Terriglobus albidus: one gene and its partner. The protein of the gene in region 1 interacts with the protein of each later gene in a pairwise test. Links are inferred from orthologs where the notes say so. Each region holds a gene or a part of one and is shown on either strand. Other genes may lie near its edges.

The links.
Region 2: the proteins of FTW19_RS07485 (region 1) and FTW19_RS25145 interact in binary tests that used the Escherichia coli proteins (3 or more experiments, as listed by UniProt). The link is inferred for Terriglobus albidus from one-to-one orthologs.

The regions. Positions count from the first base shown.
Region 1 is NZ_CP042806.1:1,850,420-1,860,132, forward strand. What follows is about bases 3,768-6,881. They hold FTW19_RS07485 (2-oxoglutarate dehydrogenase E1 component), read right to left. Parts: upstream 6,525-6,881; coding sequence 4,011-6,524; downstream 3,768-4,010. Other genes in these bases: FTW19_RS07480 (DUF3999 domain-containing protein), read left to right, coding at 3,768-3,963; FTW19_RS07490 (TonB-dependent receptor), read right to left, coding at 6,716-6,881. In the rest of the region: FTW19_RS07460 (response regulator), read right to left, coding at 1-181; FTW19_RS25735 (response regulator), read right to left, coding at 228-932; FTW19_RS07475 (DUF2339 domain-containing protein), read left to right, coding at 931-2,706; more of FTW19_RS07480, read left to right, coding at 2,713-3,767; more of FTW19_RS07490, read right to left, coding at 6,882-9,713. UniProt on the Escherichia coli protein: E1 component of the 2-oxoglutarate dehydrogenase (OGDH) complex which catalyzes the decarboxylation of 2-oxoglutarate, the first step in the conversion of 2-oxoglutarate to succinyl-CoA and CO(2).
Region 2 is NZ_CP042806.1:6,286,880-6,296,350, reverse strand. Bases 4,446-7,317 are described here. They hold FTW19_RS25145 (ABC-F family ATP-binding cassette domain-containing protein), read left to right. Parts: upstream 4,446-4,844; coding sequence 4,845-6,791; downstream 6,792-7,317. Other genes in these bases: FTW19_RS25140 (phosphoenolpyruvate carboxylase), read left to right, coding at 6,794-7,317; FTW19_RS25150 (hypothetical protein), read left to right, coding at 4,446-4,819. Outside these bases: translational GTPase TypA, read right to left, coding at 1-1,332; FTW19_RS25160 (hypothetical protein), read left to right, coding at 1,457-1,819; FTW19_RS25155 (hypothetical protein), read right to left, coding at 1,922-3,601; more of FTW19_RS25150, read left to right, coding at 3,728-4,445; more of FTW19_RS25140, read left to right, coding at 7,318-9,471. UniProt on the Escherichia coli protein: Genetic data indicate it may be involved in ribosome assembly or function.

The DNA of each region.
Region 1 (9,713 bases):
TCTGGGTGATGGCGATGTCGCCATCTTCCGCTTCGCCGACAACGTCAAATCCGTGCTCGGGCGCGAGCATGTTGCGCACGCCGAAGCGCACGACTGGATGATCGTCGGCGATCACGATACGGACCGGAAGTCCGGAGTGCCCGATACCGTGAGCCCCAGACTTCGAGGTAGCTGCTTTCATCTGTATTCCTCCGGTCTGGAGAGGGATGGATACGGCTGTCGGCCCGTCAAAACCGCGACTCCAGCATACGACGCAGACGGTCTACCGCGAGCTCGAATTCGTCCAGCTCGGTACCAACTTGCTTCCCCGAGATACCGTTGCGTTCAAAAATCGAGGCCAGGGAAGCGAGTTCTACCGCGCCGACCATGGCGCAGCCTCCTTTAATGGCATGGGCCTGGCGGCGGAACGAGGAATTGTCGTTCTCATGGAAGGCCGTGCGCATGGCTGTGATGCGTGTGAGAGCGTCATCCAGGGCGAAGGTGTAGGTCGCTTTTAGCTGGGGAGCGGGCATGGCGGCGGTCATGCGGCGATAGATGCCCTCGTCCAGCAGGTGAGATTCCTCCGGTGTAACGGCATGATGCAAGCCGGAACCGTGCGCGAGGGAGAGGAAGCGTTCGATTGAGAGCGGCTTGAGGAGGAAGGCATCAAAGCCCGGCAGGCGATGCTCCGGAGCCGTGGCGCTCATCGCAAAGATGCGCAGCGAGGTGGTGGTGGCCTTCCGCATGGCGGCGGCAAGCGCCGGGCCACGCAAACCGGGAATCTGCAGGTCCGTCAGCACGAGACCGATCTCCTGGTTCTTCGTAATAGCTGCTACCGCGTCTTCGCCCGAACCGCAGCCAGTGACGGTGAAACCCTCCTGGGTGAGCAGGACATCCAGCAGTTCTAAGCTCATTGGGTCGTCTTCGACAACGAGAATCTGGTTGGTGGCCATGACGCTGACAGGGTATAACAGCCTGCATATGGACGGTAGTCCGGAAAATCTTGCGGAGCAGTTATTGCTGTTAAGAAAACGCGTTGAAGCGTTGGAGGAAGAGGTTGCTACGCTTCGCGGAACGCGTGTCCAGCCTGATATGCCACGAACCCAGGCTACGCCGCCGCCGCCGAGGCCGGCGAGTCCTCCGGCTCCGCGGCCTGTTTTGAAAGAGCGGGGGAACCTCGAATCGCGGTTGGGATCCCAGGTCTTCAATCGCATCGGCGTCCTGGCATTGCTGATTGGATCTGCATGGGCGCTGAAGCTGGCGATCGATAACCAGTGGATCGGTCCCTCCGGTCGCATCCTTGTGGGACTCATTGCGGGTGCCGGAATTGTAGTGTGGTCGGAACACTTCCGAAGCAAAGGTTTCCGGGTCTTTTCCTATTCACTGAAGGCTGTAGGAACGGGAGTTTTGTATCTATCGCTCTGGGCTTCCTTCCAGCTCTATCACTTGTTGCCGGAAGGGGTGGTTTTCGCCGCGATGCTGGCGGTGACTGCGTGGAATGCCTGGATGGCCTGGGCACAGGACGCGGAGCTTCTGGCGGCGTATGCTCTCGCCGGAGGGTTCGCAACTCCAGGACTGCTGTCGACCGGGCAGAATCATGCGGTCTTTCTTTTCAGCTATCTGATTGTGCTGAGTGGTTCTGTCGTCGTGCTTCTGGCCTTCAAAGTGTGGCCTCGCCTCCTGCTGGGATCTCTGGTGATGTCGTCGTTCTACACCATTGCCTGGTACGCGCGCTTTTTCACACCGGATCAGTTTGGTGTGGTCAGCTTCTTTACCGTGGTGCTCTTTCTTTTGTTTGCGATGGTGCCACTGGTGCGGTCCTTGGAAGAGAACGGTGTGTTATCGGTGTGGCTGCCGTTAGCAGCGAGCGCTTATGGCTCGTTGACGTTCTATTCGCTGCTGCAGGACAGCGGCAGGCACGCATGGCTGAGTTGGGGTGCGGTCGTATTCGCTGCTTTGTATCTTCTGTTGATGCGGCTGCAGATCCGGTTACGGCCGAATGCGGTCAGCGAGGCAATTCACTTGTCGCTGGCGATCGTCTTTCTGACCATTGCGATTCCGTTGAAGGCGTCGGGACGTTGGATTACGATCGGCTGGCTGGCCGAGGGGGTCTCCTTGTACTGGATCGCGGCCGAAAAGATGAAGCCGCAGGCAGGAGGACTGAAATCCAGCGTGCGCTGGCTTTCGCTGGGAGCGCTCGCATTGGGCTACGTCGGGGCCATCACTCTGCCCTGGTGGACGCCCAGCAGCCCCACTCCATTTGCGAATGCAGCTTTTGTCGCTGAGATCTGCGCCATTGCCGCACTATCGATCGTGATCTGGATCGACCTCAGACATGGCCAGACTCAAATTCCTGCGATCGCTTCGGTCGCGCTAAACCTGCTTATACTCGTGACCGTACGCCGCGAGATTTTCGTGTTTTTACCGGTTCGAAGAACATTTGATGATGCGATTGCACTGGAGTTCACCTTCTCCGCGTTCATGATGCTGCACGGTGCGGCCCTGCTGGCGATCGGCTTCTGGAAACGTACGGCTTTCGTACGTTGGCAAGGGTTGGTGCTGTTGGTCGCTACCATAGGGAAGGTCTTCCTGTACGACATGCGCAGCCTGTCACAGGGATACCGGGTTCTTAGCTTTATCGGTCTTGGAGCACTGCTGATGGCCGTCAGCTTCGTCTATCAGAAGGACTGGCTCGGCCTGAAGGCCGTGTCCCGTTCAGAGGAGTAGTTTGTCGTGAAGTGGTTTGCCGCAGGGCTGGTGTTGCTGGTGGCAGCGCCGGCTCCTTCCCCCCAACCTTCGGATTTCCGCTACCAGCGCCAACTCACCGCGCCTTCCGCAACCGGTGCGGACCAGGCATGCGCCGTGTTGGATTCCGACGTATTCGCCCATGCAGCGCCGGCCTTACGTGATCTGAGGCTCTTTGCAGCCGGACACGAAGTGCCGTATGCCACAACGGTCTCTGAACCTGCCACGCCGGAGGCCGAGCCCGCCCGCGTGCTGAATCTTGCTGCCCGGGGCAGTTCTATCGTTTTCGACCTTGTGATGCCGGGGCATCCCTATACGGAGATCGAGCTGAACCTGGACGCAAAGGACTTTCTGGCGGCAGCGAAGGTTTCGGCCGGCAGTGAGGAGCTTGGCAGCTATACGATCTTCGATCTTTCTGGCCAGCACCTCGGACGCAACACGACGTTGCATCTGCAGGAGAGTACCTTTCCCATTCTGCATGTCGAGCTCACGCCGATTCCGTCGCAAGGGAATCCGCATGCTGTTACCAGCGGCAGCGTGCGAGGCGCAACGATTCCGCCAAGCCGCGAGGAACAGACGCTCTACGCCATCGCGGCTCGCAGCACGAATTTCACCCAGCGGGGACGGCGGACGGTGACGACGATTGCGTTGCCGCCGCAGGTACCGGTGGAGCGCGTCCGGTTCCAGATGCAACCAGGGAAGACGGTGAACTTCGCGCGTGCGGTGAAGGTGACGGCACGTGCGACTGAGGAAGGCAGCCGCAGTGAGTCAGCAACGGGAGAGATTCTGCGCGTCAAGATGACGCGCGGTGGGCGCGAGATCGAGGACGAGGATCTGTCGATTCCGTTCACCATTGGAGCGAATCTTCAGTCCCCGGCAACCGTGGAGGTTGCCGTCGAGAACGGTGACGACCAGCCCCTGCCGATTGCCGCGGTCAACCTGGAGATGCGCGAGCGGAAGCTATGCTGGCAGGCAAGTGTCGCCAGCTCGCCAGTACTGTACTACGGCGATAAGACGTTGCCAGCTCCCGTCTATGACTATGCGCGAATCTTTCCGGTAAGCGGAAGACAGGCTGAGGCGACGATACGGGCAGAGGAGAGGAATGTGCTCTTTCACCAGACGCAGGCGAAGCGCCCGTTGACCGACCGCTATCCGCAACTGTTGTGGCTGGCGCTGATCGGTGTTGTAGGGACTCTGGGCCTGGTGGCGCTGCGGTCCGCGATGAAGCTTCCCAAATAAAAATGCCCGGCGCGAGCCGGGCATTTTTATTGAGTGATGGCTGAGGTTTAGATGCGGCCGAAGGCGATCTCCATCAGCAGCTTCTCTTCGATCTCGTGCGCCTTGGCGGAGCCGGTAGCGGGGCTGGCGGCTGCGGCACGGTTGACGGTGCGTACCGGAATGTCGCCGGCGGCGTAGCGCAGCTTCGGGTTGATGTAGGTGAGCGGGCCCATGTTGGCCGGCTCTTCCTGCACCCAGACAAGCTCTTCGACGTTGGGATGCTGCGCGATGGCGGCCTGCAGAGCAGCTTCCGGCCACGGGAAGAGTTGTTCGATGAAGATAATGCCGGTCTCGGTGTCCTTGCGCTTGGCGCGCTCGACGCGGAGGTTGTGGCCGATCTTACCGCTGCAGATGAGCAGACGCTTAGCGTTCGTGATCTCGCCCTCGGGCAGAACGGTCTGGAAGTGCTCATGGCTGAAGTCGGCGATGGGAGAGATCGCGTCGGGATGACGCAGCATGCTCTTGGGTGTGAAGACGACCAGCGGCTTGCGGTAGGGCGACAGTGCCTGGCGGCGCAGCAGATGGAAATACTGCGCGGCGTTTGAGGGCTGCGCCACGATCATGTTGTCCTGCGCGCAGAGTTGCAGGTAACGTTCCATACGGGCCGAGGAGTGCTCCGGGCCCTGGCCTTCGTAGCCGTGCGGCAGCAGCAGCACAACGCCGGAGAGCAGGTGCCACTTTGTCTCCGCAGCGGAAATAAATTGGTCGATGACCATCTGCGCGCCGTTGGAGAAGTCGCCGAACTGCGCCTCCCAGAGAACCAGAGCCTCGGGGAAGTCACGGGCGAAGCCGTATTCGAAGCCAAGTACAGCGGCTTCCGAGAGCATGGAGTTGTAGGCTTCAAAGCTCGCCTGCTTGTCGCTGAGGTGCTGTAACGGCGACCAGCGGAACTCGGTCTCGGTGTCGGTGTAGAAGCTGTGGCGCTGATTGAAGGTGCCGCGCTGTGAGTCCTGTCCCGAGAGACGAACGGGTGTGCCTGCTTCGAGCAGAGAAGCGTAGGCCACCAGCTCGGCCATACCGTAGTCGAAGGGACGCTTGCCTTCGCCCATCTCCTTGCGCTGAGCAAGGAGGGCCTTCACCTTGGGATGGATGTTGAAGTCCGCGGGATAGGTGGTGAGCTTGTTGACCAGCTCGGCGATGCGCTCCGCGGGAAGGCCGGTGACGGTGTCGTCATTCACCGGCAGATAGCCACCCTTGTAGTTGTCCCAGTAGGCCGGCGTGTCGGCCATATGCGGAATCTCGGTGGCTTGCGTCGCCTGCTTCTGCGCGTTGAGCAACTCTTCCTGAACGGCTTTGGCTTCGGCCGCTGGATCGACGCCGATCTTCTGCGCGTAAGCCTGGTAGATCGCCGGACGGTCCTTGATCAGGGCATAACGGCGCGGCTGAGTGACGGTGGGGTCATCGACTTCGGAGTGGCCGTGCTTGCGATAGCCGATCAGGTCGACGACGACGTCGGAGCCGAAGGTGGCCCGGTAGTCGGCTGCGATCTCCGCAACACGGACGACCGCGTCGACATCTTCCGCGTTGACGTGGAAGATGGGGATCGGCAGGCGCTTGGCGAGGTCAGTCGAGTAGCGCGACGAGTTGGACTCCTGCGGCATGGCGGTGAAGCCGAGCAGGTTGTTGGTGAGTACCTGGATGGTGCCGCCGACGTTGTAGCCGTTGATCGTGGCAAGGTTCAGCGTTTCGGCGGTCATGCCCTGTCCGGCGAAAGCTGCATCGCCGTGGATGACCATGGGAAGAACCTTCTTCCAACCGTCTGCACCGATACGCGTCTGCTTAGCGCGTACGCGGCCGATGACCACCGGATTCACCACTTCGAGGTGCGAAGGGTTGGACGCCAGGTGCAGCGCCATCTTCTTGCCTTCGGGTGAGGTGTAGGCGCCGGTGGCTCCGAGGTGATACTTCACGTCGCCGCCGCCCAACGTGGAGCGGGGATCGACATCTTCAAACTTGGTAAAGAGCTCCACCGCCGCGCGGCCGACGGTGTTTGTCATCACATTCAGGCGGCCGCGATGGGCCATGCCGAAGACACACGTCTCGACCCCCTGCGCGGAGCTAGTGGCAAAAAGCTGGTCGAGGAAAGGAATGAAGGAGCAGAGGCCTTCGAGGGAGAAGCGCTTCGTTCCGAGATAGCGGGCCTGGATGACCTGCTCGAACATATCGGCGCGAATGAGCTGGGAGAGGATGCGCTTCTGGTCGTACTTAGGCGCCGGACGCTCTATGCGATCCTGCAGCCACTGGCGTCGCTCAGGCGACGGAATATGCATGAACTCCGCTGCGATGGTGCCGCAGTAGTAGCTACGAGCCTCCTGCGCGATCTCGCTTGAGAGCTCATCCTCGGGCACATCGACCGGAAAAGGTTCCGGCGGAAGGTGCTGGCCCAACGGATCAAGCTGTGCCTGCAGATAACCCCAGCGACGAAATACATCGAACACAACGTCGCGCGTCATTCCGGGTGCCGTTCCATTCTTTTGTGGGGTTGTGGTTTTCTTCCGTTCGACAGGAGCCTTTGTCGCCATTGCACCATCTTCTCCAAAAGGCGGAATTTTTCCTCGAAAATCCGCCACACCTATGCTAAGCCTGCGCAGGTACTTTCGGCAGGGGTTTCACGGGGTCACGTACCGATTTTCGCATATTCTGTGCGCTAATCGGACGAGGCACAAAAATGGCGCGGCAGAGGCCGCGCCATTTTGCTTGAGTTATCGGCTATTTAGAAAGCCAGCTTCAGCCCGAACTGTAACTGGCGAGAGGTGGTTGAGGTCGCGGTAATGACGCCCGCGGTGGGCGACGCGACCACTGCGGTTGTCTGATTGGCGGCCGTGCCCTGCGTCGGTCCCGAGGTGAAGATGGTGGGGTTGGGCAGAGAGAAGTTCGTGTGGTTCAGGAAGTTGAAGGCCTCGGCTCGGAACTGCGCATTCACTCGCTCGCCAACCTTGAAGCGCTTGAGCAGTGACAGGTCAACGTTCAGGAGATGCGGTCCGGTAAGAGTGTCACGTCCCAGGTTGCCGACCGCGCCGTAGTGAGGAGCGCTGAAGGCGGCAGGATTGAACCACTGGTTGACGGTGTGCGGATAGAGGCTGCCGTTGAAGTTTGGATTGACGTCAGGACGTACGGGGTTGCGGGTGTCTCCGCTGCCAGTGGGGTTATAGCCGAGCTGAGGTGTGAAGGGAAAACCCGACTGCAGGTTGGCGATGCTGCTGACCGTCCACCCATCGAGCGTCTGACGGGCAACGCCGGAGCTGAGGCGGTGTGCGAAGGGAATCTCCCAGGTGCCGTTAATGGCAGCGTTGTGTTTGATGTCCGTAGCGGCACGGCCCCAGTCAAGCTTGGGGAAGTAAGGAACGCTGACGAAGGCTGGCGTGTTGGCACTGACGCTGGTGTTCCATGCAGAGCCGTTGTCGAGGTTGCGTGCGAAGGTGTAGTTGCCGCGAATCTGCAGACCGTGCGAGAACTGCCGGCGGACATCCACCTGGAGTGCGCTGTAGAAAGTGTTTGCCGCAGACCACCAGGAGGTGGTGTTGGCGACATTCGGATTCAGCTTGGTGGTCGTCGGATAGTAGACGGTGCCGGCGGCCAGTGATGCGGGGCAGGAGGGATTCGGGCAGACGACTGCAGCCGGCTCGTTGAGATCACCGGAGACGATCTGGTGGTACCCGCGCGATCCTGCATAGCCGACGGTAAGCGAGGTGTTGTTGGCGATCTGTTGCTCGACGCGCAACGACCACGCGATGACGGTCGGAGTGCGAATGTCCGGCTGTACGTTCGAGGGCGAGATCAGGGAACCGGCCGCCGCGGTTGTGGAGGGTGTAATCGCCAGGCTGGAGACAGAGGCGTTCTTGAAGGCCAGGGTGGTATTGAAGGGGGCGACCTGGGTCAGGCGGTAGTCGAGGTTGTCCAGGAGGGCGCGATGAATACCGGCGCCGAGGCGGATCGCTGTCTTGCCGCTGGCAAAGGGCGACCAGGAGAGGCCAAGGCGGGGCTCCGGAAGGAACTTTGCTTTGTTGTCGTAAAGGGCATACTTGCCGACGGTCGGGTTGGTATCGATGACCCAGTTGTTCAGCTTGTAGTTGGCCGCGCGGTTCTGCGCCTCGCTCCAGTTGCTGGCTGACTCGAAACGGAAGCCGGCGCGGATTTCGAGTCGCGGCGTGATGCGGAAGGTATCTTCGACGAAGCCCGCACCGAAGAGAGCGCGGAAGCCGAGCGCTGTCGGAGACGGAACGACGCTGAAGGTGGCGGCTGTACCTTGCAGAAAGCTTGTGAGCGTTGAGAAGGAGGCCTGGCCGTACTGATTCTGTGCCAGAAGATCATTGGCCTGCAGCCGCTGCAGCCATACGCCTGCTTCAATCTGGTGACGGCCCACGGTGTAGAAGACGTGGTCGTCGAAGGTGAAGAGGTTACGCACAGCGCGGTTGTTCGAACCCACGTTGGCGCCCGCGGTCGAGACCTGAGAGGCTCCGTTCGATGCGGTAGAGCCGGCGATCACGATGGCTCCGACCGGCTTGCCAACGACGAATGGCGTGACGCCATCGACGGGAACTTCGCCATTGAAGAAGAAGGCCGCGCGCGAGTAGCCGAAGCGGGCAGTATTCAGCAGACGGGGCGAGAAGACATGCTGTTCCTGCAGGCTGGTAACCTGCTCGCGCACATCTTCGTTGATCCATGTGAGCGGATTCACGGTTGGTGTGTGGGCCGTGGAGTCATCGACGGTATAGACAGCGAAGAATTGGTCTTTGCTGCCGAGGTTCCAATCAAAGCGGGTGGTGCCGAAGTCTTCGCGGATTCGCTGCACCGGATTGGAGTAGGCATACGCCAGGCCTGAGCCGAGATCGGGGCCGTTGGCCTGCGGCCACAGCTTCAGCAGATTAGCAACGCCTGGCGCCACGCCGACGTAGGTCTCTCCGGTTCCGCTGCTATTGGGCACGTATCCCTGGCGCGCGCGACCGTTGGGAACGATGGCCTTGTTGGAGAGGCCAAGGTTCTGGCGGTATCCCTCGTAGTTGGCAAAGAGCAGCAGTTTGTCCTTGCGGATCGGTCCGCCGACTGAGCCGCCGAAGTTGTTGCGCTGGAACTGCGGCAGGCGTTTGCCGTTGGCCCCTGGTTGGTCAAAGTAGTTGCGGGCATCAAGCGAAGAGTTGCGCAGGAACTCGTAGACGTTGCCGTGGTACTGGTTGGTGCCGCTGGCGGTAACGATGGAGATCTGCGCTCCTTGACGCTTGCCGTAGTTGGCGCCGTAGGTATCGGTGATGACGTTGAACTCGCGTACGGCATCGACGCCAAGAAGCTGTCCGCTGGCTCCGCCGGGGGTGACGTTGATCAGCGAGGCGCCGGTGTACTCAATACCGTTCAGAAGGAAGATATTGTCCTGCGGACGGCGGCCCGCGACCGAGAACATGGCGCCGACAGAGGAGTTCGAAGTGCCGACTGAACCGGAACGCTGACCGGTGTAGTTGACCACGCCGGGATTAAGCGTCAGCAACTGATCGTAGGAACGGCCGTTCAGAGGAAGCTCCTTGACGGCACGCTCATCGACAAGGCCGGCGGTCTGCTGAGTCGACAGGTTGACGACCGGCGGTGTGTCGACGACGGAGACCGCCTGCGAAATCTCGCCGACAGTAAGCCGGATGTCAGCGGTGACGGACTGACCGACGACGACCGGCACAGCCGTCAGAGTCTGGCGGGCGAAGCCATCCTTTTCGGCGCTAACGGAC
Region 2 (9,471 bases), 4.4 Mb from region 1 along the record:
AACCTTGAACTCCATACGCACACGACCCTGGCCGTGCATCTTCACCATCTCGCCCTTTCTGGGCCCAAGCTTCTGGATGACGGTTCCGGCAAACTCTTCCGGAACGTCGATGGTCACGTACTCCACCGGCTCCATCAGGGCGCCGTCGATGCGCTTGGTGACGATCTCAGGGCGTCCGACCATCAGCTCGTAGCCTTCGCGGCGCATCATTTCGATCAGCACGGCGAGCTGCAGCTCACCACGGCCCAGCACCTTGAAGCTGTCGGGTGAGTCGGTCTCTTCCACGCGGATGGAGACGTTGGTCAGCAGCTCGCGGTCGAGACGGTCGCGCAGGTTACGGCTGGTGACGTACTGGCCTTCGCGTCCCGAGAAGGGCGAGTTGTTGACCGAGAACTGAATGGCGATGGTTGGCTCATCGATGGTGATCTTCGGCAGCGGCTGCGGATTGTCCACGCCGGTGATGCTCTCGCCGATGGTGATGCCGGCGACGCCGGCGATGGCGACGATGTCGCCGATCTGGGTCTGCTCGATGTCGGTGCGCTTCAGGCCGGCGAAGCTGAACAGCTTGGTGATCTTGGTCTTCTGCAGCGATCCGTCCAGCTTGGCGACGTTTACTTCGTCACCGGTCTTCAGGTTGCCGTTGAAGACGCGGGCGATGGCCAGGCGGCCGAGGTAGTCGGAGTAGTCGAGATTCGTGACCAGGATCTGGAGGGCGCCTTCGTGATCGCCGACAGCCGGCGGAATCTTCGCGAGGACGGTGTCAAACAGCGGCTTCAGGTCGGTACCGGGCTGGGCCAGGTCCATGGTGGCGGTACCGGCCTTGCCGTTGGTGTAGACCACCGGGAACTCGAGCTGGCTCTCGTCGGCGTCGAGGTCGATGAACAGGTCATAGACCTCGTTCAGGACTTCCTGGGGACGGGCGTCGGGACGATCGATCTTGTTGATAACAAGGATCGGAGGCAGGCCGGCCTCAAGGGCCTTGGAGAGTACGTAGCGGGTCTGCGGCAGGGGGCCTTCGCTGGCGTCGACCAGCAGAACGACACCGTCCACCATCTTCAGGGCGCGCTCTACCTCGCCGCCGAAGTCGGCGTGGCCGGGGGTGTCGACGATGTTGATCTTGGAGTCGCCGTAGTGGACGGCGGTGTTCTTGGCCAGGATGGTGATGCCGCGCTCTTTTTCGAGCTCATTAGAGTCCATCACGCGCTCGGCCACGGCCTCGTTCGCGCGGAAGGTGCCGCTCTGGCGCAGCAGCGCGTCAACCAGCGTGGTCTTGCCGTGGTCGACGTGGGCGATGATGGCGATATTCCGAATAGGCGTAGTGGCGTTGCTCACGGGAAGTGGATCCTGTTCTGAAAACTTGAGTTTTGCGGGGAACCGGCAGGAATCTGCCGCCTCCAACAGTTTACCAGCACGGGCTGGCGGCACGCGACGGAGGGGACTAATCTTTCGGTAAGCTATGCCACCACGCTTTACAGCAGACCCTCGTTCTGTCCCCGGTGACTTTTATGTCATCCAGAATGAGTGCATGGGCTGCGGCATTCCCCAGAAGATCGCCCCGGAGCTGGTGAACTGGGTCGAAAGTTCTCCGCAGCACTGCGGCTGGGTCCGCCAGCCGGCCAGTAAGAAGGACCTGAAGCGGGCGATCGAGATCCTGAAGCAGCAGGACTTCGGCTGTCACCGCTATGCGGGGATGGACCCACGGGTGCTTCAAAGCGTTCCGGAATGCTGTGACTATTTCGTCCAGCCGGGAGTGGATATGCCGCAGCCGCGGGTGAGCTGGTGGCGGCGGATCTTGAAAAGGCTGATCTCAGGCTCGTAGGTGTGTATCGACACAGTCTTCTTCCTTATCGAGGGGCACCCAGTGCATGGGCTGGGTAAGCAGCATGGGCACAAATTAGCAACCAGAACTAGCAACTAGCAACTACTGCGGTGGCGGCAAATCCTTCCCCAGGTCCTTCGTCCGGTCATCCTTGAAGTCTGTCCCGAAGTGCGGCTCGTCTTTCGTGCCGTTGATCTTCACCGGGATCTCAGCACCCGCGCCGTGTTTCTTGAAGAACGGGTCGGCAGGTTTCAAGAGCCATCCCTTCCATCCCGTCACCATCTGGCTTATTCGGGCTTTGGTGCGCACCTTGCCGACGAAGTCGAAGGTGTTGCCGTCGGTCGAGTACTGGCCGAGCATCAGCACCTGGGCTCCCGGCATGTCGTAGCGCAGTGAGGGGACGTTGATGATGCCGTTCTTGAGCTGGAAGCTCCCGCGCATGTCGCTGGGGGTATCGAAGCCGGCCGTACCCTGAACGTTGGCTTCTTTGGGGCGGCCCTGGGCGCGCATGCTCAGGGCATCGATCTTCTCCTGGATCCTGTCGCTGGTGAAGTGCGCGCCGTGGATCTCAAAGGTGCCATCGGTCAGTTCGAGCTTTTTGGCTATGGCGACATCGCCGGGAGGAATATGCAGCCTGGTCTTCATCTTGAAGCCGCCGGTCATCAGCGGAGGCGAGGTTTTGACTCCCAAACGTAGCATGTCTTCAATGCGCGCCTTCGGCATCACGACATCAAGGCGGATGTCTTTGCCTTTGGGGTTTTTGTTGTTGATCACGTGGCCGACGCAAACAAAGTAGCTTTTCAATAACCATGCTTCGACCGGCTGCAGCAGGACATCTCCATTGGTCCCATCGATGATGGCGTGATACTTCGTGTGCAGGGGCACGGGATGTTCGCTGACGTCCAGGCGGAAGTCGGGCGTATCGGTCTCTCCATCGGCGACGATGTTATCCAGCGTTCCGCCGAAGCTGCCTTTTGAGGAGAGGATGCCGGCGATGCCCTTCGTCGTACTCAGGTCGGCGCGGGAGAACTCATAGACGCCGTCCAGCGGCGTATCGCCGGGAACGAAGATGTTCCAGGGGCCGAAGTGACCTTTGGAGGCGATATCACCCAGGGGCTTGGGATTGACCAGTGTTGCCGTGTAGTCGAAAGGGCGCTTCGCGCCGACGTCGACTAAAACCATATGTGCGATATCCCATTCGAGCGGTTCTTTGTTTTCCTTGTGTGTCTCCATCACCAGGTCGGCATGGTCGACGATGATGCGGTCGACGACGATTGACTCTTTCGGCGGCTTTTTCGGTTCCGGCGGCGTTATCTTGCGGTCTTCTTTGGGAGGCTTGCGGAGATGCAGACCGGTGACGTAGACCTCTCCGACATGCATGGGTGATTTGCGCAGATTGGCCAGCGTGGTGTGGAAGCGGAACTCATCAATGGCCAGCATCGGTTCTTCACGCTGCTGCCCCTGTGCATTCACCTCGATCAGGTACATGATGCGCAGGCCCTTGCCTTCTACGCCAAGGCCCTTGGCGGCGGTGACGTGGAACTCATCCAGCTCGACCGGCGATTGGAAGCGGGCCGAGAGTGTGTCGATGATGCGCTGGCGCATCAAGGGCTCAGCGTGGCGGACAAGCCACCATGTGGCTCCGCCGAAGATCAATAGACCGAGGACAACAGCGATACCGACCCATTGCAGCCAGCCAAAGCGGCGTCTGGGGCGGGAAGGAGGTGGAGTGGACTCGGAGGCGGGGGAACCGGTGGCAAGCTCGCGTTCTTCGTCGTTCACTGCAATGCCTTTCCTGCACGTCGTGCTGGCCTTTCAGATGCTGCATGGCAGGGATGTGCTGCCAGAGAAGTGTGCGGTCAGGAACATTCGAGCGGGGCGCGTCGTCTAACCCGTATTGGGTGATACATGCGCCGCTTTCTACCGACGTTACTGTGGGTGTTCTGTCTGGTGCCGGTAGCGGCGGCGCAGCAGCCGGCTGCCGCGCCGGTGATGCAGCCCGGACCTACACCTGTGGTTACGACAGAGACAGTGACAACACCCCAGATGCTGCAGCAGTGGTTGGTGAGTCGTGATCCGCGTCTGGTTGCCTGGGCCGCATACTTCGCGCAAAAGACACAAGATCCTCAAACGATGGCCGCGATTGAGACCTTGGTCCAGGATTGGCCGGTTTCATCTGGGCAAGGACGACCTTATACGGTTTACTTTTATGAACCATCACGGCTGGCAATGCTCGCAATGCTGGATGCCCTGATCCAGGGAAAGATATCTATTCCCGTAGGGGCGATCGCGGGGCTGGAGGATCTGTTTCCGGTACAAGCAGCCTTTTTAGCGCGTCAGCTTCCCCGAGAGGCATCGCAGGAACTTCTCCGGCGATGGTTTTCCTCGGTGAACGAAAATCTATTAACAAAGATTGCTGCCATGATGCTTGCAGATCGGCCTGATCCTCAATTAGTCGGCCCAATTGTTGCAAAGTCTGAAGAGCATCTCACGATCTATGTCGTTTCGAGCAAAACCAGCATTCCGCTTTCCGGAGGCGGTGCGTGTGGGGATTCCATGGGGGTTCACGATCCGTTAGGCTGGCCGCCTGTGTACAACTATGAGCTCTCAGAGCATGACGACAATGCAGAAGGAGAGCTGGTTCGCGTGGACAATGATGTCATCGGCTACAAGCGCTATGTCGCAACGCATGGACATGGCTCGTGCTACGCCGTCTGGCCGCTGAATGCCGTAACACGTCATCACCTGATCGCGCATTTTCTTGGAGTTTCGGCGAAGGACATGCCATGGCATCCGGAAGAAAGCTCGACCATTGTGTGGCAGGGGCGAGCGATGTATAGCCGGCAGCTCGGACGTGTAGTCGAGGCAGAGCAACGAAAACTGAGGCGAACTGTCTTTCAACTCCGGCAGCGTGGTTTGTTGCGACCGGATCAGCACGTGATGCCGCAGTTTAGCCTTGAAGTGAAGTGCATGATTAAGCCCTGCCCGCTCACACCGTAGCCGCACCTGCGAAAATAGAAGAGTAATGCTGCAACTCGCCGCTGCCGGAAAACGATTCGGCCCCAAATTGCTCTTTGACGAGGCCAACTGGCTGATCACCGCCCATGAACGCACTGGGCTGGTGGGCGGCAATGGCACCGGCAAATCCACACTCCTGAAGACCCTGGCCGGCATCGAAACCCTCGACTACGGCGCGCTGCACCGCACCAAGGGCATGACCCTGGGCTATCTGCCGCAGGATGGCCTCAATCTCACCGGCCGCACCGTCTTCAACGAGTGCCTCACGGTCTTTCAATCCCAGCGCGAGATGGAGCGGGAGCTTGAGAAGCTCTCCCAGGCCATGTCAGAGCTGGATCCCACATCCTCCGAATACACCGAGGTCGCCGAGCGTTTTTCTGAGATCAATGACCTCTTTCACGCCCACGACGGTTACGCTCTCGATGCGCAGGTGGGCAGCGTCCTCGGCGGCCTGGGGTTCAGCAAAGAAGATTGGGGCCGGGACACCAGCGAGTTCTCCGGCGGCTGGCAGATGCGTATTGCCCTTGCCAAGCTGCTGCTGCAGAAGCCGTCGCTGCTGCTTCTGGACGAGCCCACGAATCACCTGGATCTGGAGTCGAGGAACTGGCTTGAAGGCTATCTGAAGGGCTATCCGCACGGCTTCATCCTTATTTCGCACGACCGCTACTTCCTCGATGTCACCGTCGAGAAGATCGCGGAGGTCTGGAACAAGCGGCTGCACTTCTACACAGGCGGCTATGAGAAGTACGTCACCCAGAAACAGGAGCGCAAGCAGCAGCTTCTGTCGGCGTACAAAAACCAGCGCGACCACATCGAGCAACTCGAGGCCTTCATCGGCCGCTTCCGCTACCAGGCCACCAAGGCCAAGCAGGTGCAGTCGCGCATCAAGGAGCTCGAAAAGATCGAACGCATCGAGATTCCCGAAGAGGAATCCACCATCCACTTCACCTTCCCGCAACCGCCGGCCAGCGGGCGCACCGTTCTGGAGGCGAAGGGAATGTACAAGTCCTACGGCCCCAAGCAAGTGCTGGAGAACGTAAGCTTCACCATCGACCGCGGCGACCGCATTGCCCTGGTAGGCGCAAACGGAGCCGGTAAATCGACATTGATCCGCCTGCTCTCGCAGCTTGAGCCGCCTACCTCGGGAGAGATCAAGCTGGGCCACAACGTGGCAGGCGATTACTTCGCGCAGGACCAGTACAAGGTGCTCGATCCGCAGGCGAAGATGCTGGACGATATCTCGTCCGCCGCACCAAAGGTGCCTGAGGTCGAACTGCGCGGGCTGCTGGGCTGCTTCCTCTTCTCCGGAGACGACGTCTTCAAGCAGCTTGGCGTGCTCTCCGGCGGCGAGCGCAACCGCTATGCCCTGGCCAAGATGCTGGTTTCGCCGGCGAACTTTCTGCTGATGGACGAGCCCACAAACCACCTCGACCTGCGCGCCAAGGACGTTCTGCTGGAAGCTATCCGCAACTTCACCGGAACGGTGGTCTTCGTCTCACATGACCGCTACTTCATCGACGGCCTGGCGACGAAGGTCTTCGAGGTAGAGGGCGGCCACGTCCATGTCTACCCCGGGAACTACGAAGACTATCTGCGGACCAAAGAAGGACATGCCGCTCCGGCAGAGACGCCGAAGGTGTCTCAGCCGCGCGAGTCGAGGAACGGTAATGATTCCGCAGCCGTACCGCAAACATCGCAGGCGGTTCAGCCCGCGGGCGGCAAGCGCCTGAACCCCATCAAACTGCGTCAACTGGAAGACCGTCTGGGCTCTCTTGAAGAAGAGATTCCGCGCACCGAATCGGCGATAGCGACCACCGAACAGGCCCTCTGTAACTTCGTCTCTGCGGATGAGACGCAGCGGCAGACGGAGCTGCTGGCGCAGCTCCGCGATCAACTACAGTCGCTCATGCAAGAATGGGAAGAGCTCTCGCTCACCCTTGAATCACAGGCATAAGTATGGCTTCGTTGTGGCAACCGAAGAACTGGAGCGAACGTCTGGCCGAGTTGGAGGCACAGACGGGCGATCTGAAAGAGGCCCCGTTACGGCGCGATGTGCGCTCGCTGGGCAAGCTGTTGGGCGATGTCCTTCGCGAACAGGTCGGCGATGAGCTGTTCCAGCTGGTGGAGAAACTGCGTCTCTCCGCCATTGAGCGCCGTGACGCGGATGCAAAGGGCGACACTGCCCGGGCTAACAGCACTCTGCAGCAGACCATCCTCAGCATTCACAGCCTGGATGAGAAGCAGGCCTACCAGTTGGCGCGTGCATTTGCCTTCTACTTTGAGCTCATCAATCTGGCGGAGACGAATCACCGCAAGCGCCGCCGTGTGGCGCACGAGCTGAATCCTTCCACGATCCCACAGCGCGGATCGCTGCGCGGCACTCTGCGGCGCATGAAGCAGGTGGGTTATACCGCCGAACAGGCATACGATCTTCTGGGCCAGTTGCGCGTAACTCCGGTCTTCACCGCGCATCCCACCGAGGTGGCGCGCCGCCTGGTGATGTTCAAGCAGCGCCGCATCAGCTATATCCTCTGGCGGCTGGACCGTATCCCCACCGCGCCTGAGCGTCTTGAGGCCCTGGAGCGAGAGCTCATGGCTGAGATCAGTGCACTGTGGCAGACCAACGATGTGCGCACCGAGCGTCCTTCGGTCCGTGACGAGATCCGCATCGGCCTGGACTACTACGAGGCCTCGCTCTTCGCCACGCTGCCCCGCCTCTATGGAGAGATCTCCGGAGCTCTGGCTGCCGAATACGGCTTGAAGCCCGCGCCTGCCGACCTGCCGATCGTTGTGGACTATGGCTCCTGGATCGGCGGCGACCGCGACGGCAATCCTTACGTCACGCCCGATGTCACGCGCGAAGCCATCACTATGGCTTCGAAGCTGCTACTAAAGCACTACGGCGCGCGGCTGCAGAATCTCTTCGAGCAACTCGGCGCCAGCACCAGGCAGGCGCCGGTCTCGAAGGAGCTGTTGAAGCTGGTGGCCGGCTATGTCAAACAGTTCCACGGCACCGAGCACGAAACCTTGGAGCAGCGCTTTGCGCATGAGCCGGTGCGTCTGCTGGTGATCTGCATCATGATCCGTCTCGGTGCTTCGCCGCGTAGCAGTGTGCCCTTCTCCGGCCTGCCTACATTGCCGCACTATGCAGGCGCCGATGAGTTTCAGCATGACCTGTGTGTGCTGCGCACCAGCCTGATGGAGAATCGCGGCAGCCGTCTCGCGGAGCTTCTGCTCGATCCGCTGCTGCTGGAGGTGCGCACCTATGGTCTGCATCTGCACACGCTCGATATCCGCCAGCACGCCCGCGTTCATGCTGCTGCAGTTGCGGAGCTTGGCGATGTGCAGCGCGTGAACGAAGGCGGACTGCCGAAACAGCTCTCAGCGCAGACGCTGGAGCTGATCGATACAGTGCGCGCCGTTGCCGAGATCAAGCGGAAGTCGCCGCGCGCCATTCGCCAGTACGTCATCAGCGGCGCTACCGAAAAAGAAGATCTGCTCCGCGTCATCTGGCTGGCCCGTATGGGCGGCGTGACGGTGGAAGGCCGTGAAGGCGATCCCGGCCTGAAGCCGGTGCCGCTCTTCGAGTCGATTGAAGATCTGCGCAACGCTCCGCGTATCTGCCGCGATGTCTGGACCAGCGAGGCCTATAAGCCGCTGCTCGAAAGCTGGAACTGCGAGCAGGAGATCATGCTCGGCTACTCCGACTCGAACAAAGACGGTGGCATGATCACCTCGACCTGGGAGATCTACAAGGCGCACCGTGCGCTGCACGATGTTGCCCGCGAGTGTGGCGTGAAGCTGCGTTTGTTCCATGGCCGTGGAGGAACTGTGGGCCGCGGCGGCGGACCGACGCATCGCGCCATCTATGCGCAGCCCTTCGATGGATTCAACGGCCAGTTCCGTATCACCGAACAGGGTGAGGTGATGAACTGGAAGTATTCGGACGTGGTGCTCGCCGAGCGCAACCTGGAGCTGATGCTTGCCGCATCGCTCGATGCACTGGCGCGCCCTGATGCGAAGCTGCAGTGCGATGCCTGTCTGACAGGCATTCTTACTCCAGAGTGGGAAGAGGCGCTGAATGAGCTGAGTGAGACCTCCTATGGTTTCTACCGCTCCAGCATCGTCGAAGACCCCGAGGTCTTTACTTACTTTGAGCAGGCCACGCCGGTAGTTGAGCTGGAGCATGCCAAGATCGGCTCCCGCCCTGCGCGCCGCAGCGGCAAGCGCAATTTTGCTGACCTGCGCGCCATCCCCTGGGTCTTCGGATGGATGCAGAGCCGCCACCTGGTGCCCGCGTGGTTCGGCGTCGGTCATGCACTGGAGGCCTTCGCCGCCAAGGGACCGGAGGCTTTGGCGCTGTTGCAGCAGATGATGCGCGAGTTCCCGCTCTTCATCGACATGCTCCGCAACGTCGAGATGGCGCTGGTGAAGAGCGACTTCGGCATCGCCCGTATGTACGCCGGCCTGGTGAAGGATGAAGAGCTGCGTGAGCGTGTGTGGTCGAAGCTGCTCGCCGAGTTCGAACGGACGAAGAAGATGGTGCTGGCTGTGACAGGACAGACAGAACTGCTTGCCACCAACCCGGTGCTCGCGAGGTCGGTGCGTCTGCGTAATCCGTATGTCGATCCGAT